Regions from separate parts of the Bacillus haynesii genome, predicted to be linked through region 3. Evidence: predicted binding sites of a transcription regulator. Region 3 holds the regulator's gene; each other region holds the start of a gene.
What was found. The regulator LexA, encoded in region 3, represses DNA repair genes until DNA is damaged. The targets are predictions, from matches to a motif close to CGAACATATGTTCG.

Region 1 (7,752 bases), 1.7 Mb from region 3:
AGCTGATCCCTCGGAATAGAGACATCGATATTTTTCAGATTGTGGGCCCTTGCACCTTTCACCTCAATTCGTTTCGTTGCCATTCTCTATTCATCCTTCCGATTTTAACTCTAGGAGCAAGTCGCGAAGCTCAGCGGCACGTTCAAAGTCAAGCGCTTTTGCGGCTTCCTTCATGTCGCTTTCCATTTGAGCGATCACTTTTTCCCGCTCTTTCTTCGTCATCTTCGAAAGCTTCGACTCCTCTTTCACTTGATATTCTTCCTGTTCTTCAGCAGCATGAGTTGCCCGGATGACGTCTCTGATCTTTTTGTTGATCGTTTTCGGCGTAATGCCGTGTTTCTCATTATAGGCCTCCTGCTGTTCGCGGCGGCGCTTCGTTTCATTGATTGCGATTTCCATCGAGTTGGTGATTTTGTCGGCATACATGATTACGCGGCCTTCGGCATTTCTGGCGGCGCGGCCGATCGTTTGGATGAGCGAACGCTCAGAACGCAAAAAGCCTTCTTTGTCTGCGTCAAGGATGGCGACAAGTGAAACCTCCGGAATATCGAGTCCTTCCCTCAGCAGGTTGATGCCGACGAGAACGTCATGCTTGCCGAGACGAAGATCGCGGATGATCTCGATTCGCTCCAGCGTTTTAATCTCAGAATGGAGGTACGTGACCTTGATTCCGATTTCCTTCAGATAATCCGTCAAATCCTCGGACATTTTTTTCGTCAGCGTAGTGACGAGGACGCGTTCATTCCGCTCGATTCTCTGCTGGATTTCACCGATCAGATCATCAATCTGCCCTTCAATCGGCCTCACTTCAATGATCGGATCGAGCAGCCCTGTCGGTCGGATGATCTGCTCTACCATTTCAGGCGTATGCTCAAGTTCATAAGGCCCCGGCGTAGCCGACACATACACGATGTTGTGAATGTGCTTTTCAAACTCTTCAAACCTGAGCGGACGGTTATCCAAAGCGGAAGGAAGCCTGAATCCGTGATCGACGAGAACTTGTTTTCTCGCCTGGTCTCCGTTGTACATTCCTCTGATCTGCGGCATGGTGACATGCGACTCATCTATGACCAGCAGGAAATCATCCGGAAAGTAATCGAGCAGCGTATATGGAGTCGATCCTGCCGGACGAAGCGTCAAATGTCTTGAATAGTTTTCGATGCCCGAGCAAAAGCCCATTTCGCGCATCATTTCCAAATCGTATCTCGTTCGCTGCTCCAGACGCTGCGCTTCAAGGAGCTTGCCTTCTTCACGAAGCGCTTTGAGGCGCTCTTCCAGCTCCTCTTCAATGTTTATGATCGCTTTCTTCATCTTTTCTTCGCGTGTGACGAAGTGGGAAGCCGGGAAGATCGCGACGTGTTCCCTCTCCCCTAAAATTTCGCCTGTCAGGGCATCCACTTCTCTGATCCGTTCGATTTCGTCCCCGAAAAATTCAACCCGGATGCAGTGCTCATCCCTTGAAGCCGGAAAGATCTCGACGACATCGCCGCGCACCCTGAATGTTCCGCGCTGAAAGTCGATATCATTCCGCGCATATTGGATGTCAACGAGCTTTCTGAGCAGCTCATTGCGCTCGATTTCCATTTCCGTTCTGAGCGAAAGCACCAGTTCCCTGTATTCCTCCGGAGAACCCAAGCCGTAAATACAAGAGACACTCGCCACAATGATGACATCTTTGCGTTCAAAAAGAGCAGACGTGGCAGAGTGCCTTAATTTATCAATCTCATCGTTAATGCTGGCATCTTTTTCGATAAATGTATCAGTCTGGGGCACGTAAGCCTCAGGCTGGTAATAGTCATAATAGCTGACAAAATATTCGACTGCGTTGTTGGGGAAAAATTCTTTAAACTCGCTGTACAGCTGCCCGGCGAGCGTTTTGTTGTGGGCGATCACAAGAGTCGGTTTGTTGACTTCTTTAATCACGTTTGACATCGTAAACGTCTTTCCTGTACCGGTTGCCCCTAAAAGTGTCTGATGCTTTCTGCCTTCATTAATTCCTTTGACAAGCTGATCAATCGCTTTCGGCTGATCCCCCTGGGGCTGATAATTCGAGACTAATTCAAAGCGGTCTTTCACAAAAAAGCCTCCGTTTCTTTACGAAATCTTCCTGTTTATTATTTTAACACACCCGAAGCAAAAATACGAACTAAAGTTCGGTTTTTGTGTTTTTCCACAAAAGCCGGCCATTCCTGATCTATCAAAAAACCCCTCCTTTTTGGCATCAAAAGCAGGGCTTCACGGCAATCATCCTTACGGTTCTATGAGTCTTCCTTCTTTTCGCCCACCTTTTTCGCCACATAGAGCGAACCGGCCACGAGCGAGGCGATATCAAGTCCTACAATAAAAAAGGTTTCCGTATAACCTTTTAAATATGAAGCGAACAACAGCGCTGCAGTGAGCGCAATCCCGACGTAATGGTTATAGGTCACCCTTGTAAAAAACAAGACAAGCAAGAAAGGAAATATCAGTGCAAAAACGGCTTTTGTAAACACAAAAACCCTCCTCACGTTTCTTGATCTTATTCGATTATATTAAAGAACAAAGAAACGGACAAACATGGACACTCATTCATTTTGTCCATCATCATGCCGCGTTATTCGGAATCAGACGTTAAAAGGCGAAAAAGAACGAGATTCCGGCAGCCAGGAGGTTCGGCATCGCAAAAATGGCGAGCGCGTTTGCCAGCTTGCCGTTCCAATCCCTGTGCTCTTTCGTTTCCGAATCGTGATTTCCCCTGAAACGGTCACCGCTGACAAATACGCCCGAACATAAAGCAGACAACAGAATTGCGCCTAGGCCGGCGGCTCCTGAAACTTTGAAAATCAACGTCCAATCTCCGGCCGCAGCCGAAACCAATACGGCAATCAAACAAATGAAAGCTCCGGCGAGAAAAGCCTTTTTCATCAATCATTCTCCTTCAATCAGTTCTATCCATCATCCTAGCGGAACGTTTTGTAAAAGACAACCAAAAAGTTTCGCACAAGGCAAAAGCAAAAGCGCCTGAAAGCGGCGCTTTTTTAAAATCAATTATTCTGTTTCCGCTGAGGCTGCTGCCTCGGCATGCTTCATCACCGCATCCTCTTCTTTTACAAAGATGATGCCGAGCTCATGATGCTCCCCTTCATATGAAGCTCTTTGTTCAAAACGAATTTCATTGTTTAAACCGACGACTTCAAGTTTGAAGAAAGCCCGGTTCTTCTGAAGCGCTTCGTAGAAGTCCGCAGCATTTTTCACTTCAATCCCGTTGACCTTCGTGATGATTTCGCCAATCTTGAGACCGAGACCGGCTGCCGGCGTGTTCGGAATAATCCCGAGGACCATCAGCCCCTGGTCTCTCTTTGAAAAATGGAAAGGGGCGGAATTGTCGTTCATCCGCTGTTTCCAGGATAAAAAGGCTCTTCCTGCGATCGCTGCTGCGGCTGCAAGAGCGGCAAGCGGCGTCCACCATACGCTTCCTGCCGCGATCAGCAGAATGATGATACCAAGCACGCTGATGCGCCTCGCTGTAATTTTAATGCTTTCAATCGGAAGCGATCCTTGAACCCTTTGCCCGAAGCCGATGAAATACGGAATCCACAGGAGCTCAAAGCCGCCGTTAAATGACAAAACGGGCCACCACGGAACCGATGATTCGATCGCATGTCCCGGAATGAGAATGAACAACGGCAGAAGCCAGGTTCTGCCCGCAATCTGCTGTCCGATTGGGAGCCCTCTTCTGCTCATGACGATTGCAGGGGAAGTTTTGATATGTGCCGTTTTGTAGACAAGCACTCCTTCCGCCACCAACAGAAGTCCGAGCAGGACGGCAGCAGCCGGCCAATTCGCGAGGGACAGCTGCGGCAGAAACGCGTCAAGCACTCCGAAACCGGTGTATTCAATACATAAACCGGCGACAATGCTAACGCCAAGCGTATACGCCGCTGACAGCAGACTCTGTCTGAAAGTTAAAGCTGCGACAACGCTGACCGCCGCTATTAAAACCAGCATGCCCACCGGGAGATACAGCCCTAAGCCGAACGAAACAATGGACAGCACGAGTCCTGCCAATAGTCCCTTGGAATATGTAAACTTGAACTCGTCATAAATATCTTCAATACGCGTATGGAATGTCTTTCTTTCACGTTTGATCCGGGCATAGCCGTAAGCAAGGCTCATGATCATCATAAAATAGAAGAGCGGGTGCAAAAAGAACAATCCTGCTCCTTTTAAAAGTTCAATTAAGCTTTCTTCAACAGACAAGGGAACGTTCACCGCCTCAGCCAAGCATTTCAGGCCGCCTTAAATACGACAGCTTTTTAACGTTGGATATTTTAGGGAATCCCAGCTTGTCTAAAGCGTCGGCACGAGGAAATGACGGGCGGCCGTTCAGGCGGGATGCCTGAGCCGTCAGCCGCAGAAACTTTCGTCATGATGCTTTAACGCCGGTGCTTTTCAAGCGCATTCGTGACGACAAATGCTGGCACCTTTAGGCAAGCTGGTGCATTTTATTATTATTCTAACAAATAATAAAATGCTTGGGTATGGTAAACGTGAGGTTTATTTCTCCTGGCTCATCCAAAGCGTTACATTCGACAAAGAAAAGTCTTTCAGGTAATGATTGACTTCGACATCAAGAATATCTCCTATCAGCTGCATTGACCGCTTGATATCGGTCAGATTGATGCCGAGCCGCTTGTGGTTGTCCATCAAGTAGTTGAAATAAAGTTCCGCGCAATCCTCATTGATATCCTCCACACTTTCGACCGAAGTGTAGTTCACGAGGTATCTGCTGAACAGCATAAGCAATCCTACTGCCTTTGTAGCGGAAAACGTAACGTCTTGTGATCGAACTTTTAACTGCTCCACTAATTCATAGTATTTTTTCTCTCTCACAATACTTGCCCTTTTCAATCGTGTACCCCCATTTATTATTTATATATAAGAAAAGCGCAAGCGTCAGACGACTCCACCAACAGAGACGAAGAACGCAAACAGCGCTAACATTCTCCGCAAAAAAAATGCACACATTATAATTCTTGAAAAAGCTTTGGTTCTATTTTAAAAAGTTTTCCTTTGTTATACAACTTGCAAAAGTTACATTTTTACTGCATCTTTACATCCTTATAAAGTCTCCCATACACTTATGTTATCGGGTCAATTCTATTCATTATGAATGTTTTTTTTATGAAAAAACAAAAATTTTAGGTAAAAAGATTGAGAATTTATTTTCCGAGAATAAAAAAAGTGAGGACATCCCATGCCCTCACTTTTTGTTAAACAGCACTTTTAATGCGGATTGCAGCTGAAGGTCGTTCTTTTCTTTCATCTTTTTTTCTTCAATCCGCAGGTTCATTGTATTTGCCGTTTTTTGGTCAATGATCCCCGTTTGTTTCAGCTTGTTTTCTGCCTGAAACGCCATGACGGCTTTTTTTGTGCTTTCACTGTAATAGCCGTCTTCCCGGCCGGGGGCAAACCCGAGTCCTTTCAGCAGGAGCTGCGCCCGCTTAATTTCACTGTTGTTCATATCCGGCTTGAGGGGCTCCTTCAGCTGTACAGGCCCCACCGAGAAATATTCAGGCTGTGTAACTGGAACGGTCGGCTGAATTCCTTGCTTATGGATCCAATTTCCTTTAGGTGTCAGCCATTTGTACAGCGTCAGCTTAATATTGCTTCCGTCTCCCATCGGGACCGCCTGCTGGACGGTTCCCTTCCCAAAGGAAGGATCGCCAACCACGTGGTAGCCCTCGGCTTCTTTTAATGCACCTGCAAGAATTTCTGACGCCGAAGCGCTGCCCTTGTCCGTGATCACGCTCACAGGATATGGTTTTTTCTCTTTTAATTTCGAGAAATATTGTTTTTTATTTCCGTTTCTTTCGGCGATTTGTATATAAGGATGATCTTTTGTCACAAAATGTTTTAAAATGTCTTCCACGCTTTGCAAGTATCCGCCCGGATTTCCTCTTACATCCAAAACGAGCCCTTTTATTCCCTTTTTCTCAAGCTTTTTCAGTTCAGCAGTAAAATCTTTTGCCGTATGTTCGGAAAAGGAAGATATTGCGATATAGCCAACAGGTTTGTCCTGTACTTTTTTAATGGAAGCGAACACCGTTTCCAGCGGAATTTCATCGCGCTTAATCGTAAATGTCAGCTGGTCTTTCATGCCTGGTCGGTGAACTTTCAGCGTAACCGTTGATCCCTTTTTGCCCCTGATCTTTAATACGGCGTCATTCAAATCCATTCCGGCCATGGAATCCCCGTCGATGCTGATGATTTCATCGTTCGGCTTTAATCCGGCTTTCTCTGCCGGAGACTGTTTAAAAGGAGAGACGATAATGATTTTCCTGTCTTCCATTCCGATTTCTGCGCCGATTCCTTCAAAAGAGGAATCAAGGGAATCTGAAAACCGCTTTGCCGTCTGTTTATCCATATAAACCGAGTATGGGTCATTCAATGTTGAAAGCATGCCCTGTATGGCTCCTTCCAACAGCTTTTCCCTGTCGACCTGCTCCACATATTCATTTGAAATCAGGTCATATGCTTTCTCAAATTTCTCCAATTCGTTTCTAGCGGCGCTTTTGGCTGCAGCTTCTTCAGCCGCTGATGCTTTTGGAACGACATCATGAAACGGAATCGGGCCGGCGCCTGTTACCAAGCCGCATAACAGGCTGAGCGCAATGATCAGCCGTGCAATCTTCTGATTCATCCTATACCTCCTCTTCTGCCTGCACTATGTTTTGTTGCTTGATGTAGTATGCGCCAAAACCGCCCGTATCATGTAATCGATTTCCCATTGCACAGCAAAAAAAAAAGCTGCCGGAGTGCCGGCAGCTTTCGCTTATATGGTCCTCACGCGCTTGATGATTTCTTCTGTCACTTCATCCGTCGTACTTGAACCGCCGATATCAGGCGTTAAGCAGCCGCTCTTTAGAACATCTTCAATCACGTCAAGCAATCTTGCACCGAGTTCTTCTTCCCCAAAATGATCGAGCATCATTTTAGCCGTCCAAATTTGGCCGATCGGATTGGCAATTCCTTTGCCGATGATATCCGGAGCAGACCCGTGCACAGGCTCAAACATGGACGGATATTTGCCGTTTACATTGATATTAGCGGCCGGCGCCACACCTATGCTTCCCATAATCGCCGCCCCGATATCGGTCAAAATATCACCGAATAAGTTGCTGGCAACAATGACGTCAAGCTTCTCTGGCTTCGTTACAAAAAAGGCCGACAGGGCGTCAATGTGCTGCGAATCAGCGGTAATATCGGGGTAGTCTTTTGCAGTGTTCTCAAAGACTTCATCCCAAAAAGGCATTGAATAAACGATTCCGTTCGATTTTGTTGCGCTTGTAACATGCTTTTTCCGTTTAGCCGCCAACTCAAACGCAAAGCGCATCGCCCTCTCCGCCCCTTTTCTTGAAAAAACGGCATTTTGAATGGCGATTTCATCTTCATCTCTGAAAATTCTGCCTCCGATCGAGCTGTATTCCCCTTCACTGTTTTCCCTGACGACAAGCAGATCGAAATCTTTTGGATTGGCCAGCGGAGACTTGATACCTTGCAAATATTTCGCAGGTCTAATGTTGATGACCTGTTCAAATTCGCGGCGGATTTTAATGAGCAGCCCCCATAGGGAAATATGGTCGGGGACAAGCTTGCTGTTTCCTACCGCCCCAAGGAAGATGCTGTCGAACTCTTTCAGCTGCTCCAAGCCGTCATCAGGCATCATTTCCCCGTGTTCCAAATAATACTCACAGCTGTATGGAAACTCCG
Region 2 (7,752 bases), 1.8 Mb from region 3:
ATCGGCCACACTGGGACTGAGACACGGCCCAGACTCCTACGGAGGCAGCAGTAGGGAATCTTCCGCAATGGACGAAAGTCTGACGGAGCAACGCCGCGTGAGTGATGAAGGTTTTCGGATCGTAAAACTCTGTTGTTAGGGAAGAACAAGTACCGTTCGAATAGGGCGGTACCTTGACGGTACCTAACCAGAAAGCCACGGCTAACTACGTGCCAGCAGCCGCGGTAATACGTAGGTGGCAAGCGTTGTCCGGAATTATTGGGCGTAAAGCGCGCGCAGGCGGTTTCTTAAGTCTGATGTGAAAGCCCCGGCTCAACCGGGAGGGTCATTGGAAACTGGGGAACTTGAGTGCAGAAGAGGAGAGTGGAATTCCACGTGTAGCGGTGAAATGCGTAGAGATGTGGAGGAACACCAGTGGCGAAGGCGACTCTCTGGTCTGTAACTGACGCTGAGGCGCGAAAGCGTGGGGAGCGAACAGGATTAGATACCCTGGTAGTCCACGCCGTAAACGATGAGTGCTAAGTGTTAGAGGGTTTCCGCCCTTTAGTGCTGCAGCAAACGCATTAAGCACTCCGCCTGGGGAGTACGGTCGCAAGACTGAAACTCAAAGGAATTGACGGGGGCCCGCACAAGCGGTGGAGCATGTGGTTTAATTCGAAGCAACGCGAAGAACCTTACCAGGTCTTGACATCCTCTGACAACCCTAGAGATAGGGCTTCCCCTTCGGGGGCAGAGTGACAGGTGGTGCATGGTTGTCGTCAGCTCGTGTCGTGAGATGTTGGGTTAAGTCCCGCAACGAGCGCAACCCTTGATCTTAGTTGCCAGCATTCAGTTGGGCACTCTAAGGTGACTGCCGGTGACAAACCGGAGGAAGGTGGGGATGACGTCAAATCATCATGCCCCTTATGACCTACACACGTGCTACAATGGGCAGAACAAAGGGCAGCGAAGCCGCGAGGCTAAGCCAATCCCACAAATCTGTTCTCAGTTCGGATCGCAGTCTGCAACTCGACTGCGTGAAGCTGGAATCGCTAGTAATCGCGGATCAGCATGCCGCGGTGAATACGTTCCCGGGCCTTGTACACACCGCCCGTCACACCACGAGAGTTTGTAACACCCGAAGTCGGTGAGGTAACCTTTTGGAGCCAGCCGCCGAAGGTGGGACAGATGATTGGGGTGAAGTCGTAACAAGGTAGCCGTATCGGAAGGTGCGGCTGGATCACCTCCTTTCTAAGGATATTATACGGAATATAAGACCTTGCGGTCTTATAGACAGGTGCGTTTAGATCTTGTTTAGTTTTGAAGGATCATTCCTTCAAAGCGTGTTCTTTGAAAACTAGATAACGAAAGTAGACATTCACATTCAATTGTAATGCAAGATATCACGTAGTGATTCTTTTTAACGGTTAAGTTAGAAAGGGCGCACGGTGGATGCCTTGGCACTAGGAGCCGATGAAGGACGGGACGAACACCGATATGCTTCGGGGAGCTGTAAGCAAGCTTTGATCCGGAGATTTCCGAATGGGGAAACCCACTGCTCGTAATGGAGCAGTATCCATATCTGAATTCATAGGATATGAGAAGGCAGACCCGGGAACTGAAACATCTAAGTACCCGGAGGAAGAGAAAGCAAATGCGATTCCCTGAGTAGCGGCGAGCGAAACGGGATTAGCCCAAACCAAGAGGCTTGCCTCTTGGGGTTGTAGGACACTCTGTACGGAGTTACAAAAGAACGAGGTAGATGAAGAGGTCTGGAAAGGCCCGCCATAGGAGGTAACAGCCCTGTAGTCAAAACTTCGTTCTCTCCTGAGTGGATCCTGAGTACGGCGGAACACGTGAAATTCCGTCGGAATCCGGGAGGACCATCTCCCAAGGCTAAATACTCCTAGTGACCGATAGTGAACCAGTACCGTGAGGAAAGGTGAAAAGCACCCCGGAAGGGAGTGAAAGAGATCCTGAAACCGTGTGCCTACAAGTAGTCAGAGCCCGTTAACGGGTGATGGCGTGCCTTTTGTAGAATGAACCGGCGAGTTACGATCCCGTGCAAGGTTAAGTTTGAAAAGACGGAGCCGCAGCGAAAGCGAGTCTGAATAGGGCGCATGAGTACGTGGTCGTAGACCCGAAACCAGGTGATCTACCCATGTCCAGGGTGAAGTTCAGGTAACACTGAATGGAGGCCCGAACCCACGCACGTTGAAAAGTGCGGGGATGAGGTGTGGGTAGGGGTGAAATGCCAATCGAACCTGGAGATAGCTGGTTCTCTCCGAAATAGCTTTAGGGCTAGCCTCAAGGTAAGAGTCTTGGAGGTAGAGCACTGATTGGACTAGGGGCCCCTACCGGGTTACCGAATTCAGTCAAACTCCGAATGCCAAAGACTTATCCTTGGGAGTCAGACTGCGAGTGATAAGATCCGTAGTCGAAAGGGAAACAGCCCAGACCGCCAGCTAAGGTCCCAAAGTATACGTTAAGTGGAAAAGGATGTGGAGTTGCTTAGACAACCAGGATGTTGGCTTAGAAGCAGCCACCATTTAAAGAGTGCGTAATAGCTCACTGGTCGAGTGACTCTGCGCCGAAAATGTACCGGGGCTAAACGTATCACCGAAGCTGCGGACTGTTCTTACGAACAGTGGTAGGAGAGCGTTCTAAGGGCTGTGAAGCGAGACCGGAAGGACTCGTGGAGCGCTTAGAAGTGAGAATGCCGGTATGAGTAGCGAAAGAGGGTGAGAATCCCCTCCACCGAATGCCTAAGGTTTCCTGAGGAAGGCTCGTCCGCTCAGGGTTAGTCGGGACCTAAGCCGAGGCCGAAAGGCGTAGGCGATGGACAACAGGTTGATATTCCTGTACCACCTCCTCACCATTTGAGCAATGGGGGGACGCAGGAGGATAGGGTAAGCGCGGTATTGGATATCCGCGTCCAAGCAGTTAGGCTGGGAAATAGGCAAATCCGTTTCCCATAAGGCTGAGCTGTGATGGCGAGCGAAATATAGTAGCGAAGTTCCTGATTCCACACTGCCAAGAAAAGCCTCTAGCGAGGTGAGAGGTGCCCGTACCGCAAACCGACACAGGTAGGCGAGGAGAGAATCCTAAGGTGATCGAGAGAACTCTCGTTAAGGAACTCGGCAAAATGACCCCGTAACTTCGGGAGAAGGGGTGCTCTGTTAGGGTGCAAGCCCGAGAGAGCCGCAGTGAATAGGCCCAGGCGACTGTTTAGCAAAAACACAGGTCTCTGCGAAGCCGTAAGGCGAAGTATAGGGCTGACGCCTGCCCGGTGCTGGAAGGTTAAGAGGAGCGCTTAGCGTATGCGAAGGTGCGAATTGAAGCCCCAGTAAACGGCGGCCGTAACTATAACGGTCCTAAGGTAGCGAAATTCCTTGTCGGGTAAGTTCCGACCCGCACGAAAGGCGCAACGATCTGGGCACTGTCTCAACGAGAGACTCGGTGAAATTATAGTACCTGTGAAGATGCAGGTTACCCGCGACAGGACGGAAAGACCCCGTGGAGCTTTACTGCAGCCTGATATTGAATGTTGGTACAGCTTGTACAGGATAGGTAGGAGCCTTGGAAACCGGAGCGCCAGCTTCGGTGGAGGCATCGGTGGGATACTACCCTGGCTGTATTGACCTTCTAACCCGCTGCCCTTATCGGGCAGGAGACAGTGTCAGGTGGGCAGTTTGACTGGGGCGGTCGCCTCCTAAAAGGTAACGGAGGCGCCCAAAGGTTCCCTCAGAATGGTTGGAAATCATTCGCAGAGTGTAAAGGCACAAGGGAGCTTGACTGCGAGACCTACAAGTCGAGCAGGGACGAAAGTCGGGCTTAGTGATCCGGTGGTTCCGCATGGAAGGGCCATCGCTCAACGGATAAAAGCTACCCCGGGGATAACAGGCTTATCTCCCCCAAGAGTCCACATCGACGGGGAGGTTTGGCACCTCGATGTCGGCTCATCGCATCCTGGGGCTGTAGTCGGTCCCAAGGGTTGGGCTGTTCGCCCATTAAAGCGGTACGCGAGCTGGGTTCAGAACGTCGTGAGACAGTTCGGTCCCTATCCGTCGCGGGCGCAGGAAATTTGAGAGGAGCTGTCCTTAGTACGAGAGGACCGGGATGGACGCACCGCTGGTGTACCAGTTGTTCTGCCAAGGGCATCGCTGGGTAGCTATGTGCGGACGGGATAAGTGCTGAAAGCATCTAAGCATGAAGCCCCCCTCAAGATGAGATTTCCCATTCCGCAAGGAAGTAAGATCCCTGAAAGATGATCAGGTTGATAGGTCTGAGGTGGAAGTGTGGCGACACATGGAGCTGACAGATACTAATCGATCGAGGACTTAACCTAAATATTTGTGAATTGTCTGACCGTTATCTAGTTTTGAGAGAACACCTCTCAATTAGTTTGGTGGCGATAGCGAAGAGGTCACACCCGTTCCCATGCCGAACACGGAAGTTAAGCTCTTCAGCGCCGATGGTAGTTGGGGGCTTCCCCCTGTGAGAGTAGGACGCCGCCAAGCTGTTTATATATCTTTACCCTGCATGAATTGAAGCTATCTTATTCCGCAGTAGCTCAGTGGTAGAGCTATCGGCTGTTAACCGATCGGTCGCAGGTTCGAATCCTGCCTGCGGAGCCAATGCTTCCATAGCTCAGCAGGTAGAGCACTTCCATGGTAAGGAAGAGGTCAGCGGTTCGAGCCCGCTTGGAAGCTTAAGTGAATACGTTGATATGACAAGGTTTCTCCTATTGTGGGGAAAGCTTTTTTTGTTTTTGCGATATTTTGCTTCCGACTTATTGAATGTATAAAAGCAGGCTAAATGCCTGCTTTTACTTTTATCCCCATAAAACGTTCAGTGTGACTTCTAAGACAAGAAGAAACAACATATAACTTGCATACTTTAACGTATCAGGTTCATGCTGTTTTGAGTCTTTAAAAGTCCATATAAATAATGCTGCAACGCCTATAATGGTCACGATTTTGCTAAGCGTTAATAAAGACATGACAACCTTCCTTTATATTGAAAACTCATTTATCATCTATCTTCTATATTTATAATTAAAATCCCTTTTAGCTGTAAAAACACTCTTTTCCATTAAAACAAGCTCTCTGTCATCTGAGCCAGAGAGCTTGTTTAAGCATATTTAAAATCCATTTAAAATAGAGAAGATCCGATTATTCACACTGCCAAAAGACTTAATGTTGTTTTGGATGTTGGAAAATAGGATGACGTATCTGCTCCCTGTCAGACTGAAGCTGTTTAATATGTTGTAGCCGGGCATGACACCGTGACTTGAATAGCTTCCAGGAGACACATAAAAGCCCATGCCGTATGTTGCTTTGTTCGGTGTAAACATTTTTGTAAAACTGTCATTGGAAATGATTTTTCTTTCGTAAAGTGCTTTATCAAACAAATACATGTCATAAGCGGTCATATAAATATCACCGGCTCCGTAAAGCTGTGATAGATCCGGCATGTCAGGCGTAAAAAGCTTTTTTTGCAGGTTTAATTTATACCCTGTCGATGGATTTGACTCTTTAGCAAATGTTTTATAAAAGCCTGCGTGCTCCATACCGGCAGGATTAAAAATATGCTTTTTGATGTATTGGTCGACTGGTTCACCGCTTACCATGGAAACAATGTATGCGAGAACAGAGTAATTGGAGTCTCTATAATCCCATTTTCCAGTTGGGTATTTTACGCCCCGTTTTTCGATATCTTTAATTAAATCTTCCGGCGAAATATATCCGCGGCCTTCTTTGTGACCCCTAATTCCGGATGTGTGCGTCAAGAAATGATAAAGGGTGATCTTTGAGCCGTTTGGAAAATCAGGAAGATACTTAGAAACAGGGTCATTTACAGATAGTAATCCTTTTTCCTCAAGCTGTAGAATTGCCGTTGCAATAATCGCTTTTTGTGATGACCCTATATAAAAGACGGTATCCGGTGTATTGGGGACCATTTCTTCGCGGTTTGCATATAAATACCCTTTGCTTGTCACCACTTTTCCATCTTCTACGATCAATGCTGTGCCGCTGAATCCAATGCTTTTTAAATATTGATCCAATTGAGCATTATCATTTTTTGTAACGATAGGGCTCTTTTTTGTTTCATTTTGATTTGTCTTCTTCTTTGCTTCAGGTTGTGCCTTTTTTTCAGTTGCCTGCAATTGGTTTTCCTGGTGATCTCGCATACCGCTTGGAAGTGCAAGATAAATTAATCCACAAACAAGCAGAAAGGAAAATATGATGAGCCTCCTTTTTGTTTTCTGCTTTTTTCTTTTCTTTATTCGCGTTCTGTATGTTCTTGCCATGTCGGGTACTCCTTCTTTTATATGTGACGTATTTACTGACGCAATAACCCCTTAAAAAGTTTCTTCAAAATGCTAATATTTTCATACATGAACTCGAATAATGCCAAAATTTACATTCTGTTTATACTTGATCTAGAACAAACGTTCTCATAAAATAAAGATGTGAGGTGAGACGATGAAAAAGCTGTTGTATCGTTCCATGGAAGACGGTTTTCCGGTAGAAATCATTTACATGAAAAAAAGCGGTTTTTCTAAGCGGGCGATTCTTGTAAAAGAAATAAAAAACGGTTATGTGAAAGCATTTTGCTTTCAAAAACAACAGATTAGAATGTTTAAGATGGAGTCCATTTTGTCCGTGTTCCCATATAAAAAAAGAAATTCAGCCCATTATGCTTAAAAGCTGTTTCTCCATCTTGTTGTTTCTTTCTGTATTCCCTTCCTGTTTTGATATTCCATCTTTTGTTATAATGAATGTAAATTCGATTTAAAGAGAGCGGGCGTTTTACATCTATGCTTCAGACGATCAATAAAACACTTGGTAAGATTATGCCTTTACTGACGCCTTTAAGTGTTGTCAGCGGAGTGCTGCTTGCGGATTACTTAAGTGGGCTGGCGGGTCTTGTGCCGTGGATTTTTGCGTTCATGACGTTTGCCGGCAGCCTTGGGGCAAATTTTCAGTCGCTGAAAACAGCGATGGTTCATCCCTTGCCGATGCTTCTCGCTTTATTTGTTTTGCACATATTTATGCCTGTTTTGGCATGGAGCACGGGGCATCTCGTGTTTAGCGGGGATTCATTGACGATTACAGGGCTTACCCTTGGTGTTGTCATTCCGACGGGTATTACGAGTATGATTTGGGCTGCCATGTATAAAGGAAACATCGGCTTAACCCTATCGATTATTTTAGTGGACACCATTCTTTCGCCTTTTATTGTTCCGTTCAGTCTTTCCATTTTGGCCGGTGCGCATGTTGAAATGGACGTTATCGGTATGATGAAAGGTTTAGTCGGAATGATTGTGATTCCTTCTTTATTAGGAATGCTCGTCAATCAATTTTCAATACCGGAGCGGACAGCGCGTTTAAGCGCGAATTGTGCTCCATTTTCGAAAATCGGGTTAGCCGCCGTGGTGGCGATTAACAGCTCAGTGGTTGCTCCTTACCTGAAAAACGTCGATTTAAAGTTTTTAACGATAGCCGTTACGGTTTTTTTGGTGGCATTTACAGGCTACCTGACAGCTTGGCTGATAGGCCGGCTGATGAAGCGGCCCCAGGAGGAAATCGTAGCTTTAATTTTTACTGGCGGAATGCGGAATATTAGCGCGGGAGCTGTGTTGGCCACCGGATTTTTTCCGCCGCAAGTGGCGGTACCCGTTGTCATCGGCATGCTGTTCCAACAAGTCCTGGCCGCGCTATTTGGGCATTTGATTGCAAGAAGCGAGCTTAAAAAAGCGTATCATTT
Region 3 (7,752 bases):
CGGGTTCGTTCCGGCGAGTGCGATGACCGCTGCAAGAATCGGACCGGTACAGGGCGTCCAGCCGGCGGCAAATGCCATTCCGATTCCGACAGAACCGAGCAGACCGCCGGGCCTGTTTTTAAAATGAAGGCGCCTTTCTTTCATTAAAAATTCGGGCTTAAAAATCCCCAGTGTGACAAAACCGAAAAAGATGATAAAAACCGCGCCAAGCTGCCTGATGAGCTGATGATAATCCTTAAAAAAGGACCCGACAAGCGATGTGCTGTAGCCGAGAGCCACAAAGATCATCGAAAAGCCGATGAGGAAAAAGACGGTATGTATCAGGCTCCTCTTTTGAAACTTAAGTTTGTCAGAATGGATGTCACTCATGCTGACACCGGTAATATATGATAAAAAAGCGGGATAAAGCGGCAGGCAGCATGGCGAAATAAACGATAGAAACCCTGCACCGAAAGCGAGAATATAATTGATATCAGCCATCTCTTTCTCCCTTCTATTTTATGGAATACCATGAAAGAAAATCATTTGATATGACAATTACATTTCAATTTCCTAACATATCACAAAAAAGGATGTTGATTTCACGAAATTCTTTATATAATCAATTTTGACAATTTACCCTTATCACCTTCAGAATTGAAAAGGAACCTATATATGGATATAATAGCATTTAGTAGGCAACAAAAAGATGATTTTTACAGAAGAAAGGATAAATTCCTGTGATGAAAGAAAATCTGCTTCATGAAATTGAGGAAAAAAGAAAAGAGCTGCTAAAAATCGTCATGACAAACGGCATGACTTCACATATCACCATTCAGCACAGCCAGCAGCTGGATATCCTTCTCTTGGAATACCAAAAACTATCTCTCGGAAATACACAATAATCATAGATCAAAATAAAAAACCCGGAAGCGGGTTTTTTATTTTATAACCATGTTCCTTCTATGTCATAATCGCATTCGTATTATTTCGTTTGATTTTCCATGGCTTTCATCATTTGATTAATTTTCTTCTGGGATGGTTTCATACCCATCTGCATCATCATCATGCGCAGCATTTGTTCATTAATTGGCGGATTTTTTTTCAAATAGTTCATCATATATTTACGAGCAATAAAAAATCCGAGTGCAACACCTGCGAGCAATGCTAAAACGCCCACTAGGATGACAACCCACAAATCCATTTAATTTCCTCCTTCATGTTGTCTCGTATAAAGTGTACTAAACCAAACGCTATTATACAACATTTACAGTCCAAATTCTTTCTTTTATACAAAATTTCTTTCTTTCACAGGGTTCAGCCAGCCGTAACGTTTCATATTAAAATCCATGGCAAGGAAACACGGGCTTACTTTCCGCAAAACTTCAAAGAAAACCGTTTCGGCATCGAATGGACCCTTCGCCAAAATCTCAATATGACGGTCTTTGATAATAAAAGAAGCGCTTCCTTTTGGAACAATCAATCTGTATACATAGTCAACCTGTGTATAGTCTTCCCGGCAGAGGTTCATTTTCATTCTTTTGTGTATATGGGCAGCGGGAATCGGCTTTGTAATAAACTCGATCTGTTTCGCGGCTAATTGAGACTTTTGATCGGGGCTCGTCCAATGATAATCGTAAAAAAGCTTGAACATGACAGACTCTCTTCCAAAATAATGGCCGGCAAATTCCTCTTCTATCAAATACGTATAATAATGACGTTCCATCACTGTCTCATCCCCCTGTTTCGAAGAATATATGCTTTCTATTATACAAAAGGGGGTTAGAGATAATTGTCTGATGATGATAAAAGAAGCGACTAATTTTGTCGAAACGAAAAAAAGAGAATGATCCGCAGATCATTCTCTTTCATATGCCCGATTAGCGATTTAACAGTTTTTTCACCCGGTCAACTACATTCGCAGGCGTAAAACCGTATTCTTTCATGATCGTTTCGCCAGGAGCTGATGCACCGAACTGGTCGATTCCGAGAATGTCCCCGTCAATGCCGGTATATCTCTCCCATCCGAGCGGCGATCCCATTTCAATTGCGAGACGCTTTGTCACATCAGTTGGAAGAACAGCGTTTTTATATTCAGCCGGCTGCTTGTCAAAACGATCCCAAGACGGAACGCTGACAACGGATACGTCAATGCCTTCTTTTTGCAGCTCGCTTTGTGCATCAAGCGCAAGGCCGACTTCAGATCCGCTCGCAAGCAAGATCGCTTCCGGTTTTTCGTTTTGGCTTTTCGACACGACATATGCACCCTTTTTAACGCCTTCATAAGCCGTTTCAGCAGACTGATCGATTGTCGGCAAGTTTTGGCGAGTCAATACAAGCGCAGTCGGCTGATCTTTTGATTGAAGCGCCAGCTTCCAGGCTGCTGCTGTTTCATTTCCGTCGGCAGGTCTAATGACGGACAAGTTCGGCAGCGCACGAAGTGATGCCAGCTGTTCAATCGGCTCATGAGTCGGTCCGTCTTCTCCGACGGCAATGCTGTCATGTGTAAACACATATGTGACAGGAAGCCCCATTAATGCAGCAAGACGGATCGCAGGTCTCAGGTAATCAGAGAAAACGAAGAACGTTCCGCCGAATACGCGGAGGCCTCCATGGAGAGCCATTCCGTTCAAAGCTGCTCCCATCGCAAATTCCCGTACACCGAACCAGATATTTCTGCCGGCGTAATCCTTCGCTGAAACATCTCCGCCATTTTTGATTGTCGTCTTGTTAGAACCGGCCAAGTCCGCGGATCCGCCAAAGAAAAACGGCACTTGTTGAGCGATTCCGTTTAACACTTCACCTGAAGATGCACGTGAAGCAAGGCTGCTTCCTTTCTCATATGCAGGTACTTTCTGATCCCATCCTTCTGGAAGCTCACCTTTCATCGCCAGTTCAAGCTCTTCGGCAAGTTCCGGATGGGCTTTCTTGTATGCGGCGAACAGTTCGTTCCATTCCGCCTCTTTTTTCTTGCCCGCTTCCTTCACTGTTTCGTTAAAGTGTTCGTACACTTCGGAAGGAACATAAAAATCTTCTTCGTATGTCCACTCATACGCTTCCTTCGTTAATTTCGCCTCTTCTAAGCCGAGCGGAGCGCCGTGAACGCCGGATGTCCCCGCACGGTTTGGAGAACCGAAACCGATCGTTGTTTTCACTTCAATTAATGTCGGCTGCTTGTCATTTTGTTTCGCTTTCTCGACGGCGGCCGTAATTTCGGCAATGTTGTTGCCGTCTTCAACATAAAGCACTTCCCAATTCATCGCTTCAAAGCGCTGCTTCACATTTTCAGAGAATGAGCGGTTTAATTCACCGTCAAGCGAAATGTCATTTGAATCATAAAGGACGATGAGACGGCCGAGGTTCAAATGTCCCGCAAGCGAAGCCGCTTCCGATGAAATTCCCTCCATCAAGTCTCCGTCACCGCAAATGCTGTATGTATAATGATCAACAACCCGATAGTCGTCACGGTTGTAAGTTTCCGCAAGGTGACGTTCAGCAAGCGCCATTCCGACAGCCATTCCGATTCCTTGGCCAAGCGGACCTGTAGTCGCATCTACACCCGGAGTATGTCCGAATTCCGGATGCCCGGGAGTTTTGCTTCCCCATTGGCGGAAATTCTTGAGGTCTTCAATTGAAACGTCATATCCGCTTAAGTGAAGCATGCTGTACAGAAGCATTGATCCGTGACCGGCAGACAGCACAAAACGGTCCCTGTTAAACCAATTCGGATTTTCAGGGCTGACATTCATCATTTTTGTCCAAAGCGCATAAGCCATCGGAGCAGTCCCCATCGGCATGCCCGGGTGACCGGATTTAGCTTTTTCAATCGCGTCTATGGAGAGTGTTCGTATTGTTGCGACAGATTTTAATTCAATCGTTTTCATTATGATCCCCTTCCTGTATGGACTCTACTTTCTTATCATAAATCTACCCATCGGTTTTCACAACTATTTCAGCTCAAAAGCTGAGTGAAAAATGACGAATCTTTGCCTTCATTTTAAATTGTAGTATATACAAAAAGGGAATACGATATCGACGTATTCCCTAAAATTAATGCAATCGGCGGTTTCTTTTTTCCTGTTTGAGCTTTTCAGGAGTCACATCATTACCTTCAGGGTCAACAATCGTCACAGTTTTCAACGTGTTTTTCATAGACGCGCGGACGCCTTGAAGGTATTCCTGGCGAAGCTTCTGCTGTTCAGCTTTTTCTTCGTCTGTTAAAGATCCGCTCTTTGCTTTTTTGGCAAGCTCGTTAATTCTGGCTATTTTTTCTTTAGAAATCATAAAATACTCCTTTGATTCGGTATATATCCATCATACTACTAAATCAGCTTTCGTTTGACAACAGATTAGTCTGCAAGGCCGTCCTTATACTCCTGGTAGCGGCGGTGAACGGTTGCTTTTGAAATGCTGTATCCGAACCCTCTCAACACGGCTGCAATCTCCGCAAACGTCAGCTTGTTCTCCCTGAGTCTGACGATTTCTGAAAGAGGCGCTTCGATTCGCTCTCTCCCGCCGCCTTCATTGCGGTGTTTCAGGTTCCTCTCCGGGCGGTAGCCGTTTTCGACCGCCTTCTTCATTCCCCGTTTAATCTTCAAGTTATGTATTTTCCGCTGGTATTCCTCAACAATGCCGACAATCTCCAAAACCATCGAGTCCGCTTCGGAAAGCTCAAGCTTTCCGCGGTGAGCCAGCGTGTAGATTTGAACGCCTTCTTTATATAAACAGTGAAGAAGGGCAATTTTGGCATTCCCTCTGCCAAGCCGCGTATCATCCTGTATTAAAACCGCGTCAATATCTGATGTTTTGATTTCCTCGAGCAGATCGAAGACGCCGTCGCGGTCCATTTCATATCCGCTCGCCTGCTCGGAAATGACGTTCACGACGTTCATCCCGTGTTCGGCGGCAAGCGACTGAAGCTCTTCTTCCTGCCGCTTTAATGAGGTTTCCTGCTGCTCCTTCGCAGTGCTTACCCTGGTGTAAATAATCGCATTCATGGAAATCCCCTCAATCTTTTATTCTACAACTGCAAGCTGATATTGATCGGAGTGCTGTTTGGCTAACGGCAGGATCAAGACATCACCTGGCTTAATGACAGAGGTCGGCAGATTGTTTTTATCGGCGACCCACTCAATGAATTTTTGTTTGTCTGCGGGTTTTCCGCCTTTGATCCGGTCGGCCAGCTCCCACAATGTATCGCCATCTTGCACTTCTATTTTAACATATTGCTTTCTTTCTTCGATTTTACCGGCAAAAGACACAAACAGAATACAGCAGCTGATCACAGCAGTAAACAGACTGACAAAAATCAATGATTCACTTTTCATATCCATCACCCCAGAATGTTTGTTCGGTTTTATGATTTCAGTATACATACGAACAAATGTTTCTGTCAATTGTTTTTTTCGAACCTATGTTTGTACTCAAAGGAAAAACATGCTATAATCTAGCTAAAATCGACGTTTTGAGGTGCAAAAAATGACGAAGCTATCAAAAAGACAACTTGATATTTTGCGTTTCATTAAAGAAGAAGTGAAGCGCAAAGGCTATCCGCCTTCCGTCAGGGAGATCGGAGAAGCGGTCGGCCTGGCGTCAAGTTCGACGGTACACGGCCACTTGGCAAGGCTTGAAACGAAGGGATTGATCAGAAGGGATCCGACGAAGCCGAGAGCGATCGAAATTCTCGATACAGAGGAAGAAATTCACATTCCGAAAAACCAGGTTGTCAATGTTCCGGTCATCGGAAAGGTGACGGCCGGTACACCGATTACCGCAGTCGAAAACATTGAGGAATACTTTCCGCTTCCCGACCGCCTGGTGCCGCCGGATGAGCACGTCTTCATGCTGGAGATCATGGGAGAAAGCATGATCGATGCCGGAATTCTTGATCAAGATTATGTGATCGTCAAGCAGCAGAACACCGCAAACAACGGAGATATCGTCGTTGCGATGACCGAAGACGACGAAGCGACTGTTAAGCGGTTTTACAAAGAAGAAACCCATATCCGCCTTCAGCCGGAAAACCCGACGATGGAGCCGATCATCCTTCAGAATGTGACGATTCTCGGAAAAGTCATCGGCGTTTTCCGCACCGTTCATTAAAAATCGGACTCATCAGCAAAACCGCCGACCGGCGGTTTTTTTTCACGAAAAAACAGGCTCACATCCATTTGGCAATGAAGGATGCGAACCTGAAACAGAGGGATTGATAATATGCTTACATTACCATTATCCCCCATAAAGGTTTTTACGTCAACAAAAAATGTTTCCCTAAGGAAATATTTTTGTTGTTTGCCTGTTATTGAACGATAAACAAAATTCTGGTCCCGTCGGCGTAACCGCTCAGCCTGTTCCCGACCCAGGAGCCGGCTCCGCGGTTATCCGATGAGCTTACATATCTGACCGACGCTCCTTTGCCACCTTCTTCACACATGGCCATCGGCCATTCATCACGGTCAAAGCCCGGCTTAGTCGGAATCCCCTTCAATGATTCCTGGCGGCGCTTATCCGCTCCCGATCTTTCAATCGTGCAGACATCTGAATGCCCCGCTTTGATTGCATCGCTTATATGAGCGCCGGTTTCTGGATAGCGCGATGCCGGAAAATACAATATGTCATCATACCTTGCAGCACCTTCGGCTTGCTGAGGAGAATATGCGGCGCCTCCCGAAAGCCCAAGCAGTACCAATGCGGAAAACAGCAGATGAACCGCCCATTTTTTGATCATGACAAAAACAACCTCCCCTTGTATATGCTGGTTTCATTAACAGATTAAGAGAGAATTGTTTTTGCTTTTCGGGTTCTTTGTGAAAAAGACGTTTAGATTGTGTAAATGAACGTTTAGACGAAAATCTCTCCGGTGTTTGCATTTCTGCTCCGTCATAACCTTGAAAAAGCTCGATTTCGAGCTTTTTTAAACTGCACGTACTTTTGGCATCCGCTCTAAACGTCAACACGGCTGCCGTCAGTATACATGCGGCAGCCGGATACGCAACGTATTTTCAGAAAATGATTCATTCCCCCAACAAAAAAACAGGCGGCAAATCCGCCTGTTCATACGGCAACTTCAAATGTCAGCTTGTCGCCGTGCTTATAGTCAATTAATTTAAAATCATCGATTGTAAAGTCATAAAAGTTTTTGATGTCCGGGTTGATCCACAGCTTAGGCGCTTCATACTGCTCGCGTTTCATCTGAATGTTTAAATTGTCGATGTGACGGGTATAGATGTGGCAGTCACCTATATTGAAGATGTATTCGCCCAGCTCATAACCGAGGACCTGAGCGATCATGCGCTGCAAGACATTATATTGGAACACGTTGAACGGGTTGCCGAGCGCCATGTCATTGCTTCTCGCTCTTACTTCCAAAGAAAGCTTTCCTTCCTTCACATACCATTGCGTTTCATAGACGCAGGGCGTCAAGGCCATGCCGTCCAAGTCATCGGGATTCCACAGCATGGTCAAATGCCTGCGTGAAGACGGGTTATGCTGCAACTGATGGAGTAAATAGTCCACTTGATCGACTTTCTGACCGTTAACCGCTCTATTTTTCTTCCCTAATTGATAGCCGTACGCTGCTCCGATTGTGCCGTCTTCAAGCCGCCATTGATCCCAAATATGAACCCCCATATCGTTCAGAACTTGAACATCATTGGATTTCAGCTGCCAAATCCAAAGCAGCTCTTTAATGGCCGTTTTCCACGCCACCTTCTTCGTCGTCAAAATCGGCACTTCTGAATTGTCAAACCGCATTTTTTCGCTCATGATGCTCAG

Region 1: a site for LexA is predicted at 2,143-2,156, ahead of uvrB (excinuclease ABC subunit UvrB). Genes of this name have one in related genera too.
Region 2: a site for LexA is predicted at 6,427-6,440, ahead of H2R00_RS14100 (WYL domain-containing protein). Genes of this name have one in related genera too.

Annotation. Positions count from the first base shown of each region.
Region 1 is NZ_CP059494.1:3,664,680-3,672,431, reverse strand. It holds gene uvrA (excinuclease ABC subunit UvrA) at 1-83, opposite strand, end outside; gene uvrB (excinuclease ABC subunit UvrB) at 91-2,076, opposite strand; gene H2R00_RS18095 (CsbA family protein) at 2,259-2,492, opposite strand; gene H2R00_RS18090 (DUF5316 domain-containing protein) at 2,611-2,904, opposite strand; gene H2R00_RS18085 (PDZ domain-containing protein) at 3,028-4,239, opposite strand; gene swrA (swarming motility protein SwrAA) at 4,537-4,890, opposite strand; gene ctpB (carboxy-terminal processing protease CtpB) at 5,243-6,682, opposite strand; gene H2R00_RS18070 (tartrate dehydrogenase) at 6,815-7,752, opposite strand, start outside.
Region 2 is NZ_CP059494.1:2,870,318-2,878,069, reverse strand. It holds rRNA gene H2R00_RS14135 (16S ribosomal RNA) at 1-1,230, shown strand, start outside; rRNA gene H2R00_RS14130 (23S ribosomal RNA) at 1,405-4,327, shown strand; rRNA gene rrf (5S ribosomal RNA) at 4,384-4,499, shown strand; tRNA gene H2R00_RS14120 (tRNA-Asn) at 4,542-4,616, shown strand; tRNA gene H2R00_RS14115 (tRNA-Thr) at 4,619-4,691, shown strand; gene H2R00_RS14110 (hypothetical protein) at 4,814-4,981, opposite strand; gene H2R00_RS14105 (serine hydrolase domain-containing protein) at 5,123-6,292, opposite strand; gene H2R00_RS14100 (WYL domain-containing protein) at 6,468-6,689, shown strand; gene H2R00_RS14095 (bile acid:sodium symporter family protein) at 6,803-7,752, shown strand, end outside.
Region 3 is NZ_CP059494.1:1,101,242-1,108,993, forward strand. It holds gene H2R00_RS05325 (cytochrome c biogenesis protein CcdA) at 1-480, opposite strand, end outside; gene H2R00_RS05330 (aspartyl-phosphate phosphatase Spo0E family protein) at 723-884, shown strand; gene H2R00_RS05335 (YneF family protein) at 965-1,183, opposite strand; gene sirA (sporulation inhibitor of replication protein SirA) at 1,268-1,705, opposite strand; gene tkt (transketolase) at 1,860-3,863, opposite strand; gene H2R00_RS05350 (DUF896 domain-containing protein) at 4,030-4,263, opposite strand; gene H2R00_RS05355 (YneB family resolvase-like protein) at 4,329-4,976, opposite strand; gene yneA (cell division suppressor protein YneA) at 4,995-5,306, opposite strand; gene lexA (transcriptional repressor LexA) at 5,458-6,081, shown strand; gene H2R00_RS05370 (NucA/NucB deoxyribonuclease domain-containing protein) at 6,278-6,706, opposite strand; gene H2R00_RS05375 (thymidylate synthase) at 7,033-7,752, opposite strand, start outside.